Regions from separate parts of the Klebsiella sp. GFKo11 genome, predicted to be linked through region 2. Evidence: predicted binding sites of a transcription regulator. Region 2 holds the regulator's gene; each other region holds the start of a gene.
What was found. The regulator PhoB, encoded in region 2, activates phosphate uptake and scavenging genes when phosphate is short. The targets are predictions, from matches to a motif close to CTGTCATAAAACTGNCNNAT.
Positions count from the first base shown of each region.

Region 1: the regulator PhoB is predicted to act here: its motif matches at 5,556-5,575, upstream of kdgR (DNA-binding transcriptional regulator KdgR).
Region 3: the regulator PhoB is predicted to act here: its motif matches at 2,936-2,955, upstream of uvrB (excinuclease ABC subunit UvrB).

Region 1 is NZ_CM151369.1:2,447,685-2,454,671, reverse strand. It holds gene rlmA (23S rRNA (guanine(745)-N(1))-methyltransferase) at 1-719, opposite strand, end outside; gene ftsI (peptidoglycan glycosyltransferase FtsI) at 781-2,526, opposite strand; gene cspE (transcription antiterminator/RNA stability regulator CspE) at 2,718-2,927, opposite strand; gene AC07P6_RS11850 (DUF2627 domain-containing protein) at 2,972-3,088, opposite strand; gene AC07P6_RS11845 (YebO family protein) at 3,712-4,002, opposite strand; gene mgrB (PhoP/PhoQ regulatory lipoprotein MgrB) at 4,077-4,220, opposite strand; gene AC07P6_RS11835 (YobH family protein) at 4,380-4,619, shown strand; gene kdgR (DNA-binding transcriptional regulator KdgR) at 4,673-5,464, opposite strand; gene AC07P6_RS11825 (MFS transporter) at 5,642-6,987, shown strand, end outside.
Region 2 is NZ_CM151369.1:4,942,261-4,949,247, reverse strand. It holds gene sbcC (exonuclease subunit SbcC) at 1-2,094, opposite strand, end outside; gene sbcD (exonuclease subunit SbcD) at 2,091-3,293, opposite strand; gene phoB (phosphate response regulator transcription factor PhoB) at 3,478-4,167, shown strand; gene phoR (phosphate regulon sensor histidine kinase PhoR) at 4,189-5,484, shown strand; gene brnQ (branched-chain amino acid transporter carrier protein BrnQ) at 5,897-6,987, shown strand, end outside.
Region 3 is NZ_CM151369.1:4,329,319-4,336,305, forward strand. It holds gene uvrB (excinuclease ABC subunit UvrB) at 663-2,684, opposite strand; gene AC07P6_RS20990 (ABC transporter ATP-binding protein) at 3,406-4,128, shown strand; gene bioD (dethiobiotin synthase) at 4,070-4,792, opposite strand; gene bioC (malonyl-ACP O-methyltransferase BioC) at 4,785-5,540, opposite strand; gene bioF (8-amino-7-oxononanoate synthase) at 5,524-6,681, opposite strand; gene bioB (biotin synthase BioB) at 6,678-6,987, opposite strand, start outside.

The DNA of each region.
Region 1 (6,987 bases), 2.5 Mb from region 2:
CGAACTGCCGGTTTTGCCCGCCATGCAAACGGCGTCATCTGTAGTAACGCTTCTGCCTCACTTCCATTTAGCTGCATCGGATAGGCCAGCTGCTGCTGGTGGCATAACGTGAATCCCGTCATCTCTTCCGTGTTCTGCTCATGCAGGCGCACGTCGTCGTAAATTAATCCTTTGAGTTCCAATAAATGACGCGGACCAGGCGTCGCGGTGATCACCCAGCCGCCGGGCCTGACAACACGCGCCAGTTCTTGAGCATTACACGGGGCATAAATTCGCACGACCGCATCAAGGCTGGCATCGTCAAACGGCAAACGCTGGCTGGATGCGACGCAAAAATTGACTTGCGGATAACGTTTAGCCGCGGCGCGAATAGCGGATTTAGAAACATCCAGTCCCCAGCTATGGGCGGCTATGGCGGCAAAAGCATGAGTGTAATACCCTTCCCCACAGCCGATATCCAGTAAATCAATCGGAGCGAAGGTTTGCAGATAAGCGCTAATAGCATCTCGCAGAGGTTGATAATGACCCGCATCGAGAAACGCCCGACGGGCCTGCATCATCTCCGCGCTGTCGCCAGGATCGCGAGACCGCTTAAACTGCACCGGCAGCAAATTAACGTAGCCCTCCTTCGCCAGATCGAACTGATGCCGCTGTGGGCAAATATAGCTATTGTCGCGGCGCTCAAGCGGCGCGTGGCAAAGTGGGCAACTGTAAGACATGACAACTCCGGTGTCGCTGAAAGGGCGAAAGTGTAGCGCTATTCGCCCTTTCAGACCACTGTTACAGCGCGGGGGACAAGGCCTCGCCGTTGTGCATTACGATGAGGTTTTCTGAATCCTGCGGCATTCCATCCGGCATAACGTTCTCCAGGCGCAGCACATCGCCCATGATCTGGCTGAATACCGGCGCAGAAACCGCCCCGCCGTAATACGACCCGTTGCTGGGGTCGTTCATCACCACCACCAGCGCAAATTTCGGGTTGCTGGCCGGCGCAACGCCAGCGGTATAGGCAACGTACTTATCAATGTATTTACCATCCGGACCGATTTTTTTAGCGGTGCCGGTTTTCACCGCCACCCGATAGTCGCGCACCGCCGCTTTAGTCCCGCCGCCGCCCGGTAAGGCCACGCTCTCCATCATGTGCTCAACTTCATGTACGATTTGCTCCGGCATCACGCGAGTGCCAATGACCGGCGGGTCGATGCGCGTGATCGACAGCGGCCGCTCGATGCCATAGCCGCCAATTGTGGCATAAACATGTGCTAACTGAAGCGGCGTCACCATCAGACCATAACCGAAGGCGAAAGTCGCCCGATCCAGTTGCCCCCAATAGCGACGCTGCGGCATCAGCCCCGCGCTCTCGCCGGTCAACCCCAATCCGGTAGAGTCGCCAAAACCGAATGCCTTATAGGTATCAATAAGATGCTGGACCGGCATCGCCAGCGACAAATGCGAAACCCCAGTATCGCTGGATTTTTGCAGGATGCCGGTGAGGGTCAATTCCGGATAGTAACCCACGTCGCGAATGCGGTGACCATCCAGCACAAAGGGGTGGGTATCCACCACGCTATCTGGTTGTACGATACCTTGTTGAAGCGCAGTCATCAGCACCAGAGGTTTGACCGTTGAACCGGGCTCAAAGGTGTCGCTGATCGCCCGGTTGCGGAAGTCATCCAGCTTCGCATCATCGCGATTATTAGGGTTGAAATCCGGATAGCTGGCCATCGACAGAATTTCTCCGGTGTCGATTTTAATCAACACTGCCGCTCCCGACTCCGCTTTATTCCAGCGCACGGCATTGTCCAGCGCATCTTCAGTCACCGTTTGCAGCCGCTCGTCAATGCTCAACTGCAAATTGTGGGCAGGAACCGCCGCCATTTCGGTAATGTTTTCAATAACGTTGCCATGACGGTCTTTACGTACCAGCCGACGCCCCGGCTTACCGGTTAGCTGGGCATTAAAACTTTTCTCAACCCCTTCAATACCCTGGTTGTCGATATTGGTAAAACCAAGCAGGTTAGCGGCGACGTGACCAGCCGGATAGAAGCGGCGCGACTCATCGCGCAGATTAATACCCGGTAGATGAAGTTTATCGATCCATTCCGCCTGCTCCGGGTTTATCTGGCGTGCCAGATAGAGAAACCGCGCATGAGGATGCGCTTCAACACGGTGGGCCAGGTCGTTGAGATTGAGGTGTAAAGCCTCGGCCATGGCCTGCCAGCGGGGACCGTACCCCACCCCACCCTTTTCGATGGTCGTTTGCGGATCGACCCAAATCGCGCTTACCGGTACACTAACCGCCAGCGGGCGGCCTTCGCGATCGCTAATCATCCCACGTTGAACGTCAACAGGCTCCTCGCGCAAGGAGCGCATATCTTCTTGTTTAACCAGATTGTCTGGGGAGACAATTTGTAGCCAGCCCACTCGAGCCAATAGCAGCCCAAGACAACTGAGAATCGCCACGCACAGCAACCCAAAACGGATCGGGGTAAAATTGGCGGCTGACTTAATTTTGTTCTTTTGCACCTTAGCTCCATCATTATTTTGCAACCCTCTGATTTAACAGAAAATAAGCAAAAAAGACTGCTAAACAATGCGAATAAGGGTGTTGTTTTGCAACAAAGCACAACGGAGGGGGGAAAATAGAAACGTTTTGCAATAGAGACTAAAAAGCCCCGCACAGGCGAGGCTTTCTTACAAGATTCAGTGGTCTTGAATCAGATAGCAGTTACGTTAACTGCTGCTGGACCTTTCTGGCCGTCCTGAATTTCGAACTCAACGTTCTGGCCTTCAGCCAGAGTTTTGAAGCCGTTACCCTGGATTGCAGAGAAGTGTACGAACACATCTTTGCTGCCATCAGCAGGAGTAATGAAACCAAAACCTTTAGACTCGTTGAACCACTTAACTTGACCTTTAATCTTTGCCATTTGCAAAATTCCTTAGACTGTTTTCTTTCTTCGCCCTTAGGCGCTTACATAGATAAAACTGACACATAACTGCATGAGGCACTAATATAAGGTTCGGCAGAGAAGCGGTATTCAACGACAACGTGTTTACTCAGGACTTCTTTACTGAAAATGCCACACATAAACAGAACTGTACCTCGTTTAACCCGAACGGTGTTATCACATACAACGTAAATAATGGCAAGCCATTTTTGGACGGGTCTCGATCGCTCGCACAGATTATAAGATAATCATTTGATCATCTGCACATTTATGCGTCTTAGCTCCCACAGACAAATCCTTCACTGTCATGCGGTTCCAGCAATAACACATCCTCCAGAACTGCAACTTTTTCAACATAGCTCAACGACTTCAGAGTGTTGTCGTCGGTTCGCATACGAACTGCCAATTTTAGGGGTATACAAAGAAAACTGCATAATGATGCACATAAAAGCTCATATCGATAGTTGAAAATTCGCGTTAACTATGCGCATTCCATAATAATGAAACGCGTTAATTAAAGTGCTCAAAATATTGTCTACATTGCACGATAATAATGAAGTATTGATGACATGATGTTTGTTCTGGCAATTGACCCACATCATAATTCTTTTATTTGCGTGTCTAAACAAATCACAGAAGCATGCGGAGGAAATCATATCTTAACAGTTCAGACTGGCGCTGAAAGCGGGTAAATAGATAAGGATTAGTTATAGTCAGCTGATATGCAGGCGCACACCGCAGCGGTGCACACCTGTCAGTCGGATTACCGTTCTGCGACAAGGCGGATGAAGTCGTCGTCGCCTTTTCCCTTCTCGATTGCAGAAGGCTCGGCAACGTCCTCTTTCTCAGGCTCATTGGCTTCACACAGACGGCGGAGCAGCGCATTCTGCCGCTTTTGCTGATCCAGCAAGGCTTGCAGCAGAGCAATCTGCTCATTGGCGCGCGAGCTGGCGCGATTAACAAAAAACCACAACAACAGGCCGACAAGCAACAGCACAACCGACAATGCTACTGACGCCAGATTTACGATCCCAGGATTTAATAACTCACTCATTTCACCACCTCAAAGAGAAGGCGTTCATTCTACCACCCACACAGCAGAAGAAAATCGGTCATATTAAAAATGTCTTACCAGGGTATAAACTTGTTGATAGTGCAGATGCCGCTGAAGAACTGTACATCCTGATCGCACATTACGTTAAGCATCTGAGTCCATAGCAGTAAACAACCCGCTATGATAACTATCAGCAAAACCCACCGTAATTTTTTCACTCCACTCTCCGCATCAGTATCAGATGTCGCCAGGATAACATGACCTTCTTAAACCGCGGCTAACTGTAATACGAAAGGCAAGTTTAGGAATCATAGACTTGTATCAACTCGTGTTCATGTCAGAATTAACGCAAGGATAATACAAATATTGAGGCAACAATGCGATTGATCATACGTACCATTGTGGTGCTGGCTATCTTGTGGATCGGCGTATTATTAAGCGGTTACGGCGTATTAATGGGCAGCAGTGAGAATGCCGGAGGACTAGGATTGCAATGTAAATATCTTACGGCTCGCGGCATCAGCACCGCACAATATGTTCATTCCAGTAGCGGTATTATCGGCATTACCGATTGCCCTATTCTGCGAAAAAGCGTCACGGTTGTTGATAACGGCTAGTTATGATTCGGGCTACAATGTCAGTAGCCCGAATTCACAACAATTAAGACCTGTCAGAACGGATAATCGTTGTAACCCATCTGCTCAGAAATCTTACGTGCTGCCGTGTGCAGCATCTCAACATACTCGTTCAAACGCTCTTCAGAAAAACGCAGCGTCGGAAAAGAGATACTCAGGCCAGCAATAACCACGCCAAAGCGGTCGAAAACCGGCACGCCAATACAGCGCAACCCTTCTTCCTGCTCTTCGTTATCTTCGCCATAACCCTGTTCACGGACCTTATCCAGAACCGATAACAACTCTTCAGTACTGGTGATGGTGCGGTCAGTGCTGCGCTTGTACTCTACGCCTTCGAGAATCTGCTCAACTTCTGCGCGATCGCGCCACGCCAGCAGAACTTTACCGATAGCGGTACTGTACAGCGGGTTGCGGCGACCAATGCGCGAATACATGCGCAAGTTGTACATTGAGTCGATTTTATGGATGTAGACAATACTGTCTTCGTCCAGAGCACCCAGGTGGACCGTCTCTTTCGTCAGGCGAGAAAGCTCGCGCATCTGAATATCCGCACTACGTACCAGATCAACATTCTGCAATGCCCGCGCGCCCAGTTCGAACAGCTTCAGGGTCAGGGAATATTTCTCAGACTCGCCTTCTTGTGCCACATATCCCAACGATTTCATGGTCTGCAAAAAGCGATAAACGGTGCTTTTTGACATCATGACGCGCTGGGACAGTTCGGTAATGCCGATTTCACGCTCTTCGCCAAGCGCCTGCAAAATGCCAAAAACCTTCAACACCGAAGAGACAGAATCTGGCTGTTTATCCAAATCTGCAACTGCCATTTATCACCTCATCGCAACTGTTTTATAAAAACTAGAACCGGTTTTTATTATAAATTCGCATGCCGATACCCGCAATCGTTCTTCTGCCTATTCGTTACAAATCTGCGACATGCCGCTGAATAATCAATGCTAAAATTATTGTCCAGTAAATAGTTTTCACTAAGACATAGATTTCACATGGATAAAAACACTTCCGATGGGCTGCCATTACCGCAGCGTTACGGCGCAATTCTGACCATTGTATTAGGTTTGACGATGGCGGTACTGGATGGTGCTATCGCCAACGTGGCGCTGCCGACAATCGCCAGCGATTTAAATGCTTCTCCGGCATCGTCTATTTGGATAGTTAATGCCTATCAAATTGCCATCGTTATCGCGTTACTACCGCTCTCTTTTCTCGGCGATATGGTCGGCTACCGACGCATTTATAAGATTGGACTGGTAGTATTTACCTTCACCTCGCTCGCCTGCGCGCTCTCCAGTAGTCTGGAAATGTTGACTCTGGCACGCGTCGCGCAGGGTCTTGGCGGTGCGGCGCTGATGAGCGTCAATACCGCACTGATACGCCTGATTTACCCTCAGCGGTTTCTCGGTCGCGGAATGGGGATCAACTCTTTTGTCGTGGCGGTATCATCCGCGGCAGGGCCGACAATTGCCGCAGCGATTCTCTCCGTTGCCTCCTGGCAATGGCTGTTCCTGATTAACATTCCGCTGGGCATCATTTCGCTGGTCCTCGCAATGCGCTATCTGCCAGTCAACGCCGGGCGGAGTAAAATTACCCGCTTCGATCTGCCCAGTGCAATTATGAATGCGCTGACTTTTGGCCTGCTGATTACTGCCCTCGGCGGCTTTGCCCAGGGCCAGTCTACACAACTGGTTCTGGCTGAGGTCGTGGCGATGCTGGTCGTTGGATTCTTTTTTGTTCGTCGTCAACTCCAGATGCCGGTCCCCTTGCTACCCGTTGATCTGCTGCGCATTCCGCTGTTTTCGCTTTCGATTTGTACCTCTATCTGCTCCTTCTGTGCCCAGATGCTGGCGATGGTTTCGCTGCCGTTCTTCCTGCAATCCGTGATGGGGCGCAGTGAGGTCGAAACCGGTCTGCTCCTGACGCCGTGGCCGCTGGCCACGATGGTGATGGCACCGCTGGCAGGGTATTTGATTGAGAGAGTCCATGCCGGCCTGTTGGGCGCAATTGGCCTGATTGTGATGGCCTGTGGTCTGTTTGGCCTCGCTTTACTGCCCTCTTCCCCTTCGGACCTGGATATCATCTGGCGAATGGCGCTCTGTGGCGCAGGTTTTGGTCTGTTCCAGTCACCAAACAACCATACGATTGTGTCGTCAGCCCCAGCCCATCGCAGCGGTGGCGCGAGTGGGATGTTAGGTACTGCACGCCTGCTGGGGCAGAGTACCGGCGCGGCGCTGGTCGCATTGCTGTTTAACCTGCTGGGGAATAGCGGAACCCACACCGCACTTCTGCTGGCCGGCACGCTTGCCGTTGTCGCTGCCGCCGTCAGCGGCCTTCG
Region 2 (6,987 bases):
CAGTAGCGGCGTCAACTGCTGGAGCTGCTCCTGAATAGCCGTGGCTTCGTTCTGTTTGTTTTGCCAGCTGCGGGTCTCTTCTTCCCGCAGCGCTAACCAGTTCGTGGCCTGGTCCGGGGCGGGTAAGCTCAGAGCAAACGCGTTCAGCTCAGCCGCCAGTGCGACGCTGCGCTGCTCTTGTTCTTGCTGAAGCTGTTGCAGCTGCTGCTGGCACTCATGCTGCTGGGCCTGCCAGTTCAACCGTTGTTGGTGTTGATATAGCCGCTGTTCATGCTCTTGCTGCGCATTCAGCCAGCCGGGAATATCATCCTTTGGCTTCAGGTCGATATTTAATCCGGTGATAGTCTCCTGCCATTGTGATGTGAGCGCTTGCTCCTGTTGGAGGAGGGATGCTTTCTCGGCGGTCTCTTTTTGCTGCTGTTTAAGCAGCGCATCCAGCTCGCCGCGAAGCTGTGCCCCGGCCTCTGCTAGCTGTTTAACTTCGCGCTCTAGCGCATCACGACGCGCCTGGTTTACGCCGGGAACCAGCGCCTGATACTCGGCGATAGCCGGATGCTGTTCGGAACCGCAGAGCGGGCACGGCGAGCCGGGCTGGAGACGGGCGCGATCGGCCTCAAGTCCGGCAATCCGCGCCTCCATTTCACACAGGGCTTTCACATCGCTGAACTGCTGATTCTTCTCTTTATAGGCCTGTCGGCGCTGGGCCAGAGTCGCTTCCAGCTTTTCCTGTTCCTGTTTGCTGGCCTGTTCGGCGGCATTTAGCTGTAATAACCGTTGGCTGAGCGGTTGTAGCTGGCTATAGAGAGAAGAAAGCTGCTGACGCAGAGGCCGGGCCTTTGTGTGCTGCGTCAACTCGAGGGCCACTTGTTCGGCATCCAGCGTTAGCGTGGCACAAGGGAGTTCAGCCAGCCTGCGGGTCGTTTCCGTCAGGCGTTGTTGCAGGGTGGATTGCTGCTGCGCATCGCGGGCCTGCTGTTGAAACGCTGCCCGCCAGCCCGCCAGCGCATTTCCCCACTGCTGATAGCGGTCGTGCTCTTTTAGCCATACGGATAGCGTGTGCTGGTGGGCGCGCAGGCGTTCGGACTGCTGCTGGGCAGCGAGGCGAATGCCTGCCCGCAACCGTAGCCGTTCATGTAAGCGAGTATTTACTTCTTCTCTCTGGTGGCGGGTTTGCGCCAGCGCGGCGGCTTGTTCCTGCTGGCGTGTCCAATGCGGGCGCAAGTGTTCGGCGGGCTGCGCATTGAGCAGTGCGGTCAGCTGCGGCTGCGCCTGTTCGAGCGCAGACTGCGCCTCGCGCAGCGTGGCCTGGGCCTTCAGATTTTCCGTCGTCAGCTCTTCACGACGCATCAGCCATTGACGGGCGTTTTGCAGACTGGTTTGCTCGCTAACCTGCTGTTTTTCTTCATCAGTAAGTACTTGCAAACTTTGCTGGAGAACCTGCTGCTGCTCGTCACTCAGCAGCAGGACGCCGGAAGCCTGGGCCTGAAGTTTTTCCAGCTCGATGCGGGCAAGCTTATGCTTTTCAAAGACCTGTGCTGAAATCTGACCGTAAATTTCGGTACCGGTTAGTTCTTCCAGCAGCTCGGCGCGCTCTTTGGGTTTGGCGTTGAGGAAGGCGGCGAACTGCCCCTGTGACAGCAGCATTGAGCGGGTGAAGCGACCATAATCCAGCCCGGTGAGGGTGGCGGTCATTTCCAGCTTATCTTTGACTTTATCGGCGAGGATTTTGCCGTCGTCGCAGCGCGCCAGCTCGACGCGCGGGGCCTGTAGATTACCATCCGGCTGGTTTCTCGCCCGATTCTGGCTCCAGAAGGCGCGGTAGGCGATGCCTTTGACCTCGAACTCCACTTCTGCCAGACATTCGGCGGTGTCGCGGGTCATCAGATCGTTTTGTGATTGTGACACGCTGCTCAGACGCGGGGTTTCGTGATACAGCGCGAGACAGATGGCGTCGAGCAGGGTGGTTTTTCCGGCACCGGTCGGCCCGGTAATGGCAAACAGCCCGTTGCTGGCGAACGGCTCGGCGGTGAAATCGATTTTCCATTCGCCTTTTAGCGAGTTGAGGTTTTTCAGACGTAAGCTCAGGATTTTCACAGACGATCCTCATCGTTCAGGCTATGCAGCGTCTCGTTAAACAGCTGCTCCAGGCGCTGTTGCTGCGACTCTTCCAGGGTTTCCAGCGCCAGGCGACGGGCAAACACATCTTCGACCTGCAGTTCGCTGAGCGTTTCCCGGCGCTCGCCCGCCAGAATGCGCTCGCGCTGGGCGCGACTGCGGCGCACCAGCAGCACTTCTACCGGTAGCGTTTCGGTCTGTGCCTGAATTTTGCGTTGAATATCATGCAAATATTCGTCGCTGGTGATCTCAATATCCAGCCAGACGGCGGGTTGCTGGCTATTATCTTGCCACTGATTCAACTGCTCGCTGATGCTGGCGAAATCGCCCTTTAATACTGCCAGCGGCTGGGTAATGGGGACGATGAGCGGCGTGACGTCTGTTAGACATCCGTTGGTGAAGGTCACCAGGTTGACGCTTTTGTTTTTCCCGGTTTCGTCAAAGCTCAGCGGGATGGGCGATCCGCTGTAGCGAATATGCTCGCAGCCGCCCACCACTTGCGCCCGGTGAATATGGCCAAGCGCGATGTAATCGGCAGGGGGAAAGTGGCTTGCCGGAAAGGCGTCGAGGGTGCCGATATAGATTTCGCGAACCGCGTCGCTTTTGCTGGCGCCGACGGTGGTCAAATGACCACTGGCGATAATCGGCAGCGGCCGGTAGCCGCGCAGTTCGCAGGCCTGCTGATACTGCTGCTGGTAGTAGTCGCTGATGGCGGTGAGGAGCTGCTTCTGCTTTTCACCGCTGGAGTGACCGGCCTGGCTGGTCACTAGCTCGCGCGGGCGCAGGAACGGCACAGGGCAAAAAATCGCCCCCGCTGAACCATCACGCAAGGGCAGAATAAAAGGAGCGTGACCGGCATTGGCGACTACCGTGGTTTTCAGGAAGGCGAGAATATCCCGCGATTCATTGAGGGTCGCCACCGAATCGTGGTTTCCCGCCAGTACCACCAGTTGGCAGCCGGTCTGCTGTAGCTGAACGACAAACCGGTTATACAGCTCACGCGCGTAGCTCGGCGGGGAGCCGGTATCAAAAATATCGCCCGCGACAATAATGGCATCAACCTCATGCTCCTGGGCGCTGGTCAGCAGCCAGTCGAGAAACGCCTGATGCTCAGCGGCGCGGCTTTTGCTGTAAAAATTTTGCCCAAGGTGCCAGTCAGAAGTGTGAAGGATGCGCATAGTGGTCCCGTAGCGAAAAAAGCGTAAGCGGCATTATAGCACTGGTCTACAGTGAGATAAGTCCGTGTCACAATTCAAAATCCCTTGTTCATCTGCCCGTCATTTTTTTCATAAATCTGTCATAAATCTGACGCATAATGGCCGCGCACTTCTATACTGATGGCTAAAAAATACAGGGTAAATAATGGCGAGAAGAATTCTGGTCGTTGAAGATGAAGCTCCAATCCGCGAAATGGTCTGCTTTGTTCTGGAGCAAAACGGCTTTCAGCCCATCGAGGCGGAAGATTTTGACAGCGCGGTCAATCAACTCAATGAACCTTGGCCTGATTTGATCCTGCTCGACTGGATGCTACCGGGTGGCTCAGGTTTACAGTTTATTAAACAGCTCAAGCGCGAAGCGATGACCCGCGAGATTCCGGTGGTAATGTTAACCGCCCGTGGTGAAGAGGAAGATCGCGTTCGCGGCCTGGAAACCGGCGCGGATGATTACATCACCAAGCCATTCTCTCCGAAAGAGCTGGTGGCGCGAATTAAAGCCGTGATGCGGCGCATTTCGCCGATGGCGGTGGAAGAGGTGATTGAAATGCAGGGACTGAGCCTCGACCCTTCTTCGCATCGCGTCATGACCGGTGAAAACCCGCTGGATATGGGGCCGACCGAGTTTAAATTATTACACTTCTTTATGACCCACCCGGAGCGTGTTTATAGCCGCGAACAGCTGCTCAACCACGTTTGGGGAACTAACGTATATGTAGAAGACAGAACGGTGGATGTACATATTCGCCGCCTGCGTAAAGCGCTGGAACATAGCGGCCATGACCGGATGGTACAAACGGTTCGCGGCACGGGATATCGTTTCTCCGCCCGTTTCTGAATCTCGACAGGAGTGTGAACCGTGCTGGAACGGCTGTCATGGAAAAGGCTGGCGCTTGAGCTTTTCTTGTGTTGTATCCCGGCCCTGATCCTCGGGGCGATTTTTGGTCACCTGCCGTGGTTTTTGCTGGCGGCGGTGACGGGTCTTCTTATTTGGCATTTCTGGAATCTTATGCGTCTGTCGTGGTGGCTGTGGGTTGACCGCAGCATGACGCCACCGCCGGGCAGCGGCAGTTGGGAACCGCTGTTGTACGGCCTGCATCAGATGCAGATGCGTAATAAAAAGCGCCGTCGCGAGCTGGGTAGTCTTATAAAGCGTTTTCGCAGCGGTGCAGAATCTCTCCCTGATGCGGTGGTTTTAACTACCGAAGAGGGCGTGATGTTCTGGTGTAATGGCCTGGCCCAGCAGACGCTTAATCTGCGCTGGCCGGACGATAACGGACAGAACATCCTTAACCTGCTGCGCTACCCGGAATTTGCCAACTACCTGAAATATCGTGATTTCTCGAAGCCGTTGAATCTGGTGTTGAATAATGCCAGGCATCTGGAAATTCGCGTGATGCCCTACAGCGATAAACAGCTGCTGATGGTGGCGCGTGATGTTACGCAGATGCATCAGCTCGAAGGGGCGCGACGTAACTTCTTTGCCAACGTCAGCCACGAGCTGCGAACCCCGCTGACGGTGTTGCAGGGGTATCTGGAGATGATGCAGGAGCAGATACTGGAAGGGGGCACGCGCGAGAAAGCGTTACACACCATGCGCGAGCAAACCCAGCGTATGGAAGGCCTGGTTAAACAACTGCTGACGCTGTCACGAATAGAGGCCGCGCCGGTACTGGCGATGAACGATAGAATCGATGTGCCGATGATGCTGCGGGTGGTGGAGCGCGAGGCGCAAACCCTGAGTCAGCAGAAGCATGTTCTGCATTTTTCCGTCGATGAGTCGCTGAAAGTGTTGGGGAATGAAGAACAACTGCGTAGCGCGATTTCCAACCTGGTGTATAACGCGGTCAATCATACTCCGGCGGGAACGGAAATCACCGTGAGCTGGAAGCGGGCATCTCACGGCGCGTTGTTTAGCGTCGAGGATAACGGTCCGGGAATTTCTCCGGAGCATATTCCGCGCCTGACCGAACGTTTCTACCGTGTTGATAAGGCACGATCGCGGCAAACCGGCGGCAGCGGTTTGGGGCTGGCGATTGTTAAACACGCGATCAGTCATCACGACAGTCGTCTTGAAATTGAAAGCACGCTGGGCAAAGGGACGCGTTTTAGCTTCTTGCTGCCGGAACGTTTAATTGCCAAAAATGAGCCCTAGTTCCTGTCCTGTCAGCATTAGTTGCCAATGACCAGCTTCGGCTGGTCATTTTCATTTGCAGGCAATTTCGTTTTGCGTAATTAACGAACGTTCGCTGCTTTTTTGTTCGCATGATAAGCCACATGTTTTCCATCAGTCAGGTCAATCATTCTGGCTATGAAAATAGAGTTAGCATAATCATCTGCTTTTACGATCCCTCCTTGCTTTAAAACGTTATAAGCGTTTAAATTGCCCCCCTACGGTCGCAGACAGACTGTTTTTGCGTGGTAATTCAAAAAACAATTCTTTTCCACGCCGCTTTGGGAGCATATCCCGCTGAGTTTACTGACAATGGCCGCTGTATCATCCCCTAAGGGAAGGCGCGGTATTTATCCGTTTTTACAACACCACATCCACAGGCAGTAATGAATTTATGACCCATCAGTTAAAATCTCGCGACATCGTTGCGTTGGGCTTTATGACCTTCGCGCTGTTCGTCGGCGCAGGCAATATTATCTTCCCTCCGATGGTTGGCTTACAGGCTGGTGAACACGTCTGGACCGCGGCTATTGGCTTTCTGATTACCGCCGTGGGTTTACCGGTGCTAACGGTCGTGGCATTGGCGAAAGTCGGCGGCGGCGTAGAAAGCCTGAGCACGCCGATTGGTAAAGTCGCCGGTATCCTGCTGGCCGTAGTTTGCTATCTGGCTGTGGGGCCGCTGTTCGCTACTCCGCGTACCGCCACCGTCTCTTTTGAAGTGGGGATTGCTCCGCTGACCGGTGATGGCCCTCTGCCGCTGCTGATTTATAGCGTTATCTATTTTGCACTGGTGATCCTTGTTTCGCTCTATCCGGGCAAACTGTTGGATACGGTGGGGAATTTCCTCGCGCCGCTGAAAATCATTGCGCTGGTTATTCTCTCCGTTGCGGCGATTGTCTGGCCTGCCGGCCCGCTGAGTCACGCGATGGAAGCCTATCGCACCGCACCGTTTTCTAACGGCTTCGTTAACGGTTACCTGACCATGGATACCCTTGGGGCGATGGTCTTTGGTATCGTGATTGTCAACGCCGCGCGTTCCCGTGGCGTGACAGAAGCCCGTCTGTTGACCCGCTACACCGTCTGGGCTGGCCTGATGGCTGGTGTTGGCCTGACGCTGTTGTATCTGGCGCTGTTCCGCCTCGGTTCCGATAGCGGCACGCTGGTCGAGCAATCCGCCAACGGCGCGGCGATTCTGCACGCTTACGTACAGCACACCTTCGGCGGCGCGGGAAGTTTCCTGCTGGCGGCGCTGATCTTTATCGCCTGTCTGGTTACGGCGGTGGGCTTGACCTGCGCCTGCGCGGAGTTCTTCGCCCAGTACCTGCCGTTCTCTTATCGCACGCTGGTGTTTATCCTCGGCCTGTTCTCGATGGCGGTCTCCAATCTGGGGCTGAGCCACCTGATTCAGATTTCAATTCCGGTGCTGACGGCAATCTACCCGCCGTGTATCGCACTGGTTGTATTAAGCTTTACCCGCGGTTGGTG
Region 3 (6,987 bases), 610 kb from region 2:
GATCCAGCATATTTCCCGGAGGCGATGCTGCGCATCTGTCCGGGCTACCGGGCCTCAGACGGCGGTGAACCCGTAGCCCGGGCAAGGCGCGTCGAGCGCCGCCCCCGGGATGAAGCCACGCGCAGGCATCTGATCCAGCACATTTCCCGGAGGCGATGCTGCGCATCTGTCCGGGCTACCGGCCCGCAGACAACTGTGAACCCGTAGTGAACCCGTAGCCTGGGCAAGGCGCGTCGAGCGCCGCCCCCGGGATGAAGCACGCGCAGACATCTGATCCGGCACATTTCCAAGAGGCGATGCTGCGCATCTGTCCGGGCTACCGGCCCGCAGACGGCTGTGAACCCGTAGCCCGGGCAAGGCGCGTCGAGCGCCGCCCCGGGATGAAGCCACGCGCAGGTATCTGATCCGGCACATTCCCCGGAGGCGATACTGCGCATCTGTCCGGGCTACCGGGCCTCAGACGGCGGTGAACCCGTAGCCCGGGCAAGGCGCGTCGAGCGCCGCCCCCGGGATGAAGCCACGCGCAGGCATCTGATCCAGCACATTTCCCGGAGGCGATGCTGCGCATCTGTCCGGGCTACCGGACCTCAGACGGCGGTGAACCCGTAGCCCGGGCAAGGCGCGTCGAGCGCCGCCCCCGGGAGGAAGAATTTCGCAAACGGCTACGACGCAGCGATAAACAGATCGCGCAGCTGATGAAGCTGGTCGCGAATTTGCGCCGCCTCTTCGAACTCCAGGTTTTGCGCATGCTGCATCATCTGCCCTTCCAGCTCGCGAATTTTCTGCTGTAGCGCTTTCGGCGTCAGGGTCAGTTCCACCGCATCAGCTTCAACCGGCGAGCGGAACTTGCCGCGTCCCTTGGTTTTGGTTTTCGCAATATTCTGACCCAGCGCCAGAATATCAACCACTTTCTTATTGAGTCCCGTAGGCGTAATACCGTGCTCTTCATTGTAACGTTGCTGCTTCTCACGACGACGCTCGGTTTCATCAATCGCTCTGGCCATCGACGCAGTTATCCTGTCGCCGTAAAGAATCGCTTTACCGTTGATGTTACGCGCCGCGCGGCCAATAGTCTGAATCAGCGAGCGCTCCGAGCGCAGGAAGCCCTCTTTGTCGGCATCCAGAATAGCCACCAGCGACACTTCCGGCATGTCTAAGCCTTCACGCAACAGGTTGATCCCGACCAGCACGTCAAACTCGCCCAGACGCAGGTCGCGGATAATTTCCATACGTTCCACAGTGTCGATATCTGAGTGCAGGTAGCGCACCCGCTCACCGTGCTCTTCCAGATACTCAGTTAAATCTTCCGCCATCCGCTTGGTCAGGGTGGTGACCAGCACGCGCTCGTTAATCGCGGTGCGAATACGAATTTCCGAGAGCAGGTCGTCCACCTGGGTTCCCACCGGACGCACTTCAATCACCGGGTCAAGCAGCCCCGTCGGACGGACTACCTGGTCCACCACTTCGTCGCCGGATTTATCCAGCTCATAGGCCCCAGGCGTTGCCGAAACATAAATGGTCTGCGGCGCGAGGGCTTCAAACTCTTCAAACTTCATCGGACGGTTGTCCAGCGCCGACGGCAAACGGAAGCCGTACTCCACCAGCGTCTCTTTACGCGCCCGGTCACCACGATACATGCCGCCAATTTGCGGAATAGTGACGTGGGATTCATCAATAACCAGCAGGCCATCAGCAGGCAGGTAGTCGAATAGCGTCGGTGGCGGCTCGCCCGGCCCGCGCCCCGAGAGATAGCGCGAGTAGTTTTCAATCCCTGAGCAATAGCCCAGCTCGTTCATCATTTCGAGATCGAACTGGGTACGCTGACTCAGGCGCTGCTCTTCCAGCAGCTTGTTGTTCTCCAGCAGCACCTTGCGCCGGTCAGCCAGCTCAACTTTAATCTCTTCCATCGCCTGGACGATACGTTCACGCGGGGTGACGTAGTGCGTTTTGGGATAGACGGTATAGCGTGGGATCGTCGATTCCACGTGGCCGGTCAGCGGGTCGAACAGCGACAGGCGCTCAACTTCCTCATCGAATAGCTCGATACGCAGCGCGATATCGTCAGACTCCGCCGGGAAGATATCGATAACTTCGCCGCGAACGCGGAAGGTACCGCGCTGGAAGGCCTGATCGTTGCGGGTATATTGCAGTTCGGCCAGACGACGCAGAATGGCGCGCTGGTCGATTATCATGCCGACCGTGAGGTGCAGCATCATCTTCAGGTACAGGTCCGGATCGCCCAGACCGTAGATAGCGGAAACCGATGCCACCACCACCACATCGCGACGCTCAAGCAGCGCTTTGGTCGCCGACAGGCGCATCTGTTCAATATGTTCGTTGACCGACGCGTCCTTCTCAATGAAGGTATCCGAGCTCGGCACATAGGCTTCGGGCTGATAATAATCGTAGTAAGAGACGAAATACTCCACCGCGTTCTCCGGGAAGAACTCTTTCATCTCGCCGTAAAGCTGCGCCGCCAGCGTTTTGTTAGGTGCCAGCACCATCGTCGGGCGTTGTAGATCGGCAATAACGTTGGCGATGGTAAACGTTTTACCCGAACCGGTTACGCCGAGCAGCGTTTGATGCGCCAGGCCATCTTCCAGCCCCTCTTCCAGGCGACGAATGGCTTCCGGCTGGTCGCCAGAGGGACGGAAAGCAGAATGCAGCTTGAACGGTTTACTCATCAATCAGGACCTGAAGAAGGGTTGAACGGCAGGTGTTTAATTCTACCCTTCAGTTCAACTTTTGCCAATAAATAATACTGGATATAAAAACAGTATCATACTATCGTATATCTCCAGATTTGTCTTTTTTACCGCCATCGCGGACGAAAAAAAGCCGCCTTGCGGGATAATCCACCAATCAGTAGGGTTATCCCCAGAAACTTTTGGCATTTAACATTTGTCAAGCAAGGGGATGAATCTTTTGTGGCAGTCGGTGACACTTTTTTTACAGCCATTGATTTTATTTAATTAATTGATATTTAACAAAATTTAAGAAAAGATGGGTTTCGCGTCAATTTGCCCGCAGGCCGCGTAATCTCTAGCTTACCGCAAGTTCTCTAACTCTAATGCACAAGGTTATCCACAGGAATAGTGGATAACTGTCTGCAGCCCATGACCTGTGCCACCCGGCCGAAATCACTGAATGGGGCAAAACACCTGCTAAAAAAATTTATTGAATTTTTTTTGCGATTTATCGGCAAAGAATAGCTGGATTTTCTATTATTTTTTGCACCACATTTCAGCGCTCTGGCACCGGGAAAGTGCAAGGTCTGCCGTAACCCTCTTCCTTTTCACCATGCCGCCCCTGTATTTGTCAGCAAATACCGAGAGTTCTTTTTCCTGGCAAGGGATTTGCAGAATCTTCTTGTCGCCCGCTATCCCAGGAAAGGAGAAAACGTCTATGTTGAGTCTACGTGCCGTGAACCACTATTACGGAAGCCAGCACACGCTGTGGAATGTTGACCTTGAGCTCAGGCCGGGGAAATGTACTTGCGTAATGGGGCGTGAGGGGATGGGGAAAACCACCCTCGTTAACTGTATTACCGGGCACCTCCCGGTGGCCAGCGGAAGTATGACCTGGCAGGACGCGGGGGCTGCGCCCTATGACCTGATGCCGCTCTCCGCGCAATCGCGTAGCGCTATCGGTATCGGCTACGTCCCGCAGGACAAACGCATCTTTTCGCAACTGAGCGTGGAGGAGAATCTGCATATTGCCCTCGCGGCAGGCGGCGAATCCGCGTCAGCGGTGGCCGGGGAGATTTACGATCTGTTTCCGGAACTCTATACGCTGCGGCAAAGCAAAGGCATTACGCTAACGGCTGATGATCAGTACCAGTTGGCGCTGGCCCGGGCGCTGATAACCCGCCCGCGCCTGCTGATCCTTGATGAACCCTCGCGCGCTGGCGGGCAACGTTTTCTGCACAAATTAGGCGACCTGCTGGTTCGTCTGAACCGCGATATCGGCCTGACGGTGCTGATCGCCGAGCAGCACCTGCCGTTTATTCGCCGGGTCGCGGACAGTTTCTGCCTGCTGCACTGCGGTCGCAGCGTCGCCCAGGGGGATGTTATCCAGCTGGATGCGCCGCTGCTGGCGCAGTGGATGACGCCCGATCCAGCACGCTGAGATCGAGATAGTGGCCGAGATCCTCGCGCTGTGCCACATCCGCCAGCCACGGGATCTCACCAAGAAACGGCGCGGGCAGTACACGTTTTAGCGTCGCCAGATACTCAAGGTGGCGCTTGCCCGGCGGCTGGATATCGTTAGCTATCCATCCCGCCAACGGCAGCCCGGCCTGAATCACCGCCTGAGCGGTGAGCATCGCATGGTTAATGCACCCCAGCTTAACGCCCACCACTAAAATCACCGGTAACTGCTCTTGCTCTACCCAGTCGGCAAAGGTCAGCGTTTCTGAAAGCGGCGTAAACCAGCCCCCAGCCCCTTCGACTAACACCCAATTCGCCAGCCCTTCCAGCTCGCGTAAACCGGCCGAAAGCGCTGCGGCGTCAATTGGCCTGCCCTCATCGGCGCTGACAATATGCGGCGACGTCGGCTCAGCAAAGGTGAATGGATTGACCTGCTCGTAGCGTAGCGCTACCTGACTATTGCGCTGTAGAGCCAGCGCATCGTCGTTGCGCAGCCCTTGCGCCGTGTTTTCGCTGCCGGAAGCGACCGGTTTATAACCCGCGCTATTGAATCCTGCGCGATTGGCCGCCTGTAGCAGAGCGCAGCTGGTGACGGTTTTACCGACTTCGGTGTCGGTTCCGGTCACAAAGAAGCGTTTAATCACGTTCGATGACTCCTGTAAAAAGATGGTACGTCAGCGGGCATAACCCCTGCTGCTGCGGCCAGGCCAGTTGAAGCTGGCGCAGTTTGCCACGACTGAGCGGTGTGGCGCTGCGGCCCTGATGCAAATGGGTCGCGCCAATGCCTTTAAGCGAACGCATCGCGCTGAGCGCATCGGCAAACGGCAGAGTGATGGCATGGACATGACCGGTAGCGCGGCGACCAACCAGCGTCTGGCGTACCGCCTGCTCGCTGAGAAAACGGTTAGCATGCGGCTGTTCATCAATAGCTCGCCACGCCTGATTCAGCTCCGGCAGCGAACCTGCCAGCAAAGTGCTAAACGCCACCCGACCGCCGGGTCGCACGACCCGATACAGCTCATTAATGGCAGTGGCAAGATTGTCGCACCACTGAACCGCAAGGTTGCTCCACGCCAGGTCGACGCAGCTCTCCACCAGCGGTAGCGCTTCGATATCCCCTTCGACGTAGCGATCCGCGCTGTCTCCGCGCCGGGCTTGCGCCAGCATCTCAACGGAGAGATCCAGCGCCGTCACCCGGCACCCGGCCTCGCGCCAGAAGCGGCTTATGCTGCCGGGGCCACAGCCCGCATCCAGTACCTCGGGGAAGGTTTTTATATCGAGCTGCTCCAGCAGCCGGGAGGCGCTCAGACGTTGCAATTCATCATGCTGAGAGTAATGGCCCGCCGCGCGACCAAACGCCGCTGCTACCGCGCGTTTATTCACCGCCATCATGCAGCACCTCCAGCAGGCGGGCGATATCGGCGGATTCATGGGCCGCCGTCAGCGTCAGGCGCAAGCGCGCGCTACCAACAGGGACTGTCGGCGGACGGATGGCCGTCACCCAGCAGCCCTGTTCACGTAGGCGCGCCGCCAGCCGCAGCGCACGGGCATTGTCGCCGACGATCAACGGCTGGATTGCGCTGATGGATTGCGTGAGTTCACCAGGATAGTCGGCCATTTGGCGGCGAAAATCGGTAATATGACGGGCCAGCTTCTCCCGCCGCTGCTGACCGTCGTCGCTACGAATCACGCCCAGCGCAGCGCTGAGGGCCACCGCCTGCGCCGGAGGCATGGCGGTGCTGTAAATCAGATGACGGGCAAACTGCAACAGATAATCCGCCAGCGCCTCGCTGCACAGTACCGCCGCGCCGCTCACGCCAAAAGCTTTGCCGAAGGTAACAATCAGCAGATCCGGATGTACCTGCTGGCTATCGCAACTGCCTCGCCCCTCTTCGCCGACCACGCCGATGCCGTGCGCGTCGTCCACCAGCAGGAGCGCCTCAGCCGCCCGCGTCGCCCGCTGGATATCCGTCAGCGGAGCGCTATCACCATCCATACTGAAAATCCCTTCGGTCACCACCAGCTGTTGACCGGATAGCGGTTTCGCCAGCAGCTCTTCAAGATACCGGGCGTCATTGTGCTGAAAGCGCCGCAGCTGTGCCGGACTGAGATTAGCGGCTTCAAGAAGCGAAGCATGGCTGAGGCGATCGGCAACAATCCGATCTTCTTTGCCCGCCAGCGCGGCAATCACCGCCTGATTGGCGGCAAAGCCTGAAATAAACAACAGCGCGCGCGGGTAGCCCAGCCAGTCGGCAAGCTGCTCTTCCAGTGCGCAATGCGCCTCGCTATAGCCGCTGACGTGACCGGAGCCGCCGCTGCCGACGCCATAGCGCTCCGCGCCTTCCTGCCAGGCTTTGACGATCTCCGGATGCTGGCTGAGGCCAAGATAATCGTTACTGGAAAAATTGAGCCAGCGCTGGCCTTCGCGGGTGAGCCAACGACCGGCTCCCTGCGTCACCGGCTGACGGCACCGCAGAGCGTCCGCCGCCTGCCGCTCTTCCAGCGCCTGCTCAATACGCTGCTGCCAGCTCATAGCGCCGCCGCGTTGTAGTATTCCTCGGTATCAGGATTCATCAACACCTGCTCCAGGCGCTGCTGCTGGGCGTTATCGCCTTCCAGCACCGCGGTTTGCTGCGGGTTAATCCCCAGTTTGCGGAACAGCTGCAGATCTTTGTCCTCTTCCGGATTGGGCGTAGTCAGCAGCTTGCAGCCGTAGAAAATCGAGTTGGCCCCGGCCATAAAGCACATCGCCTGGGTTTGTTCGTTCATCTGCTCGCGCCCGGCGGAGAGGCGCACGTGCGAGGTCGGCATCATGATACGTGCGATGGCGATAGTGCGA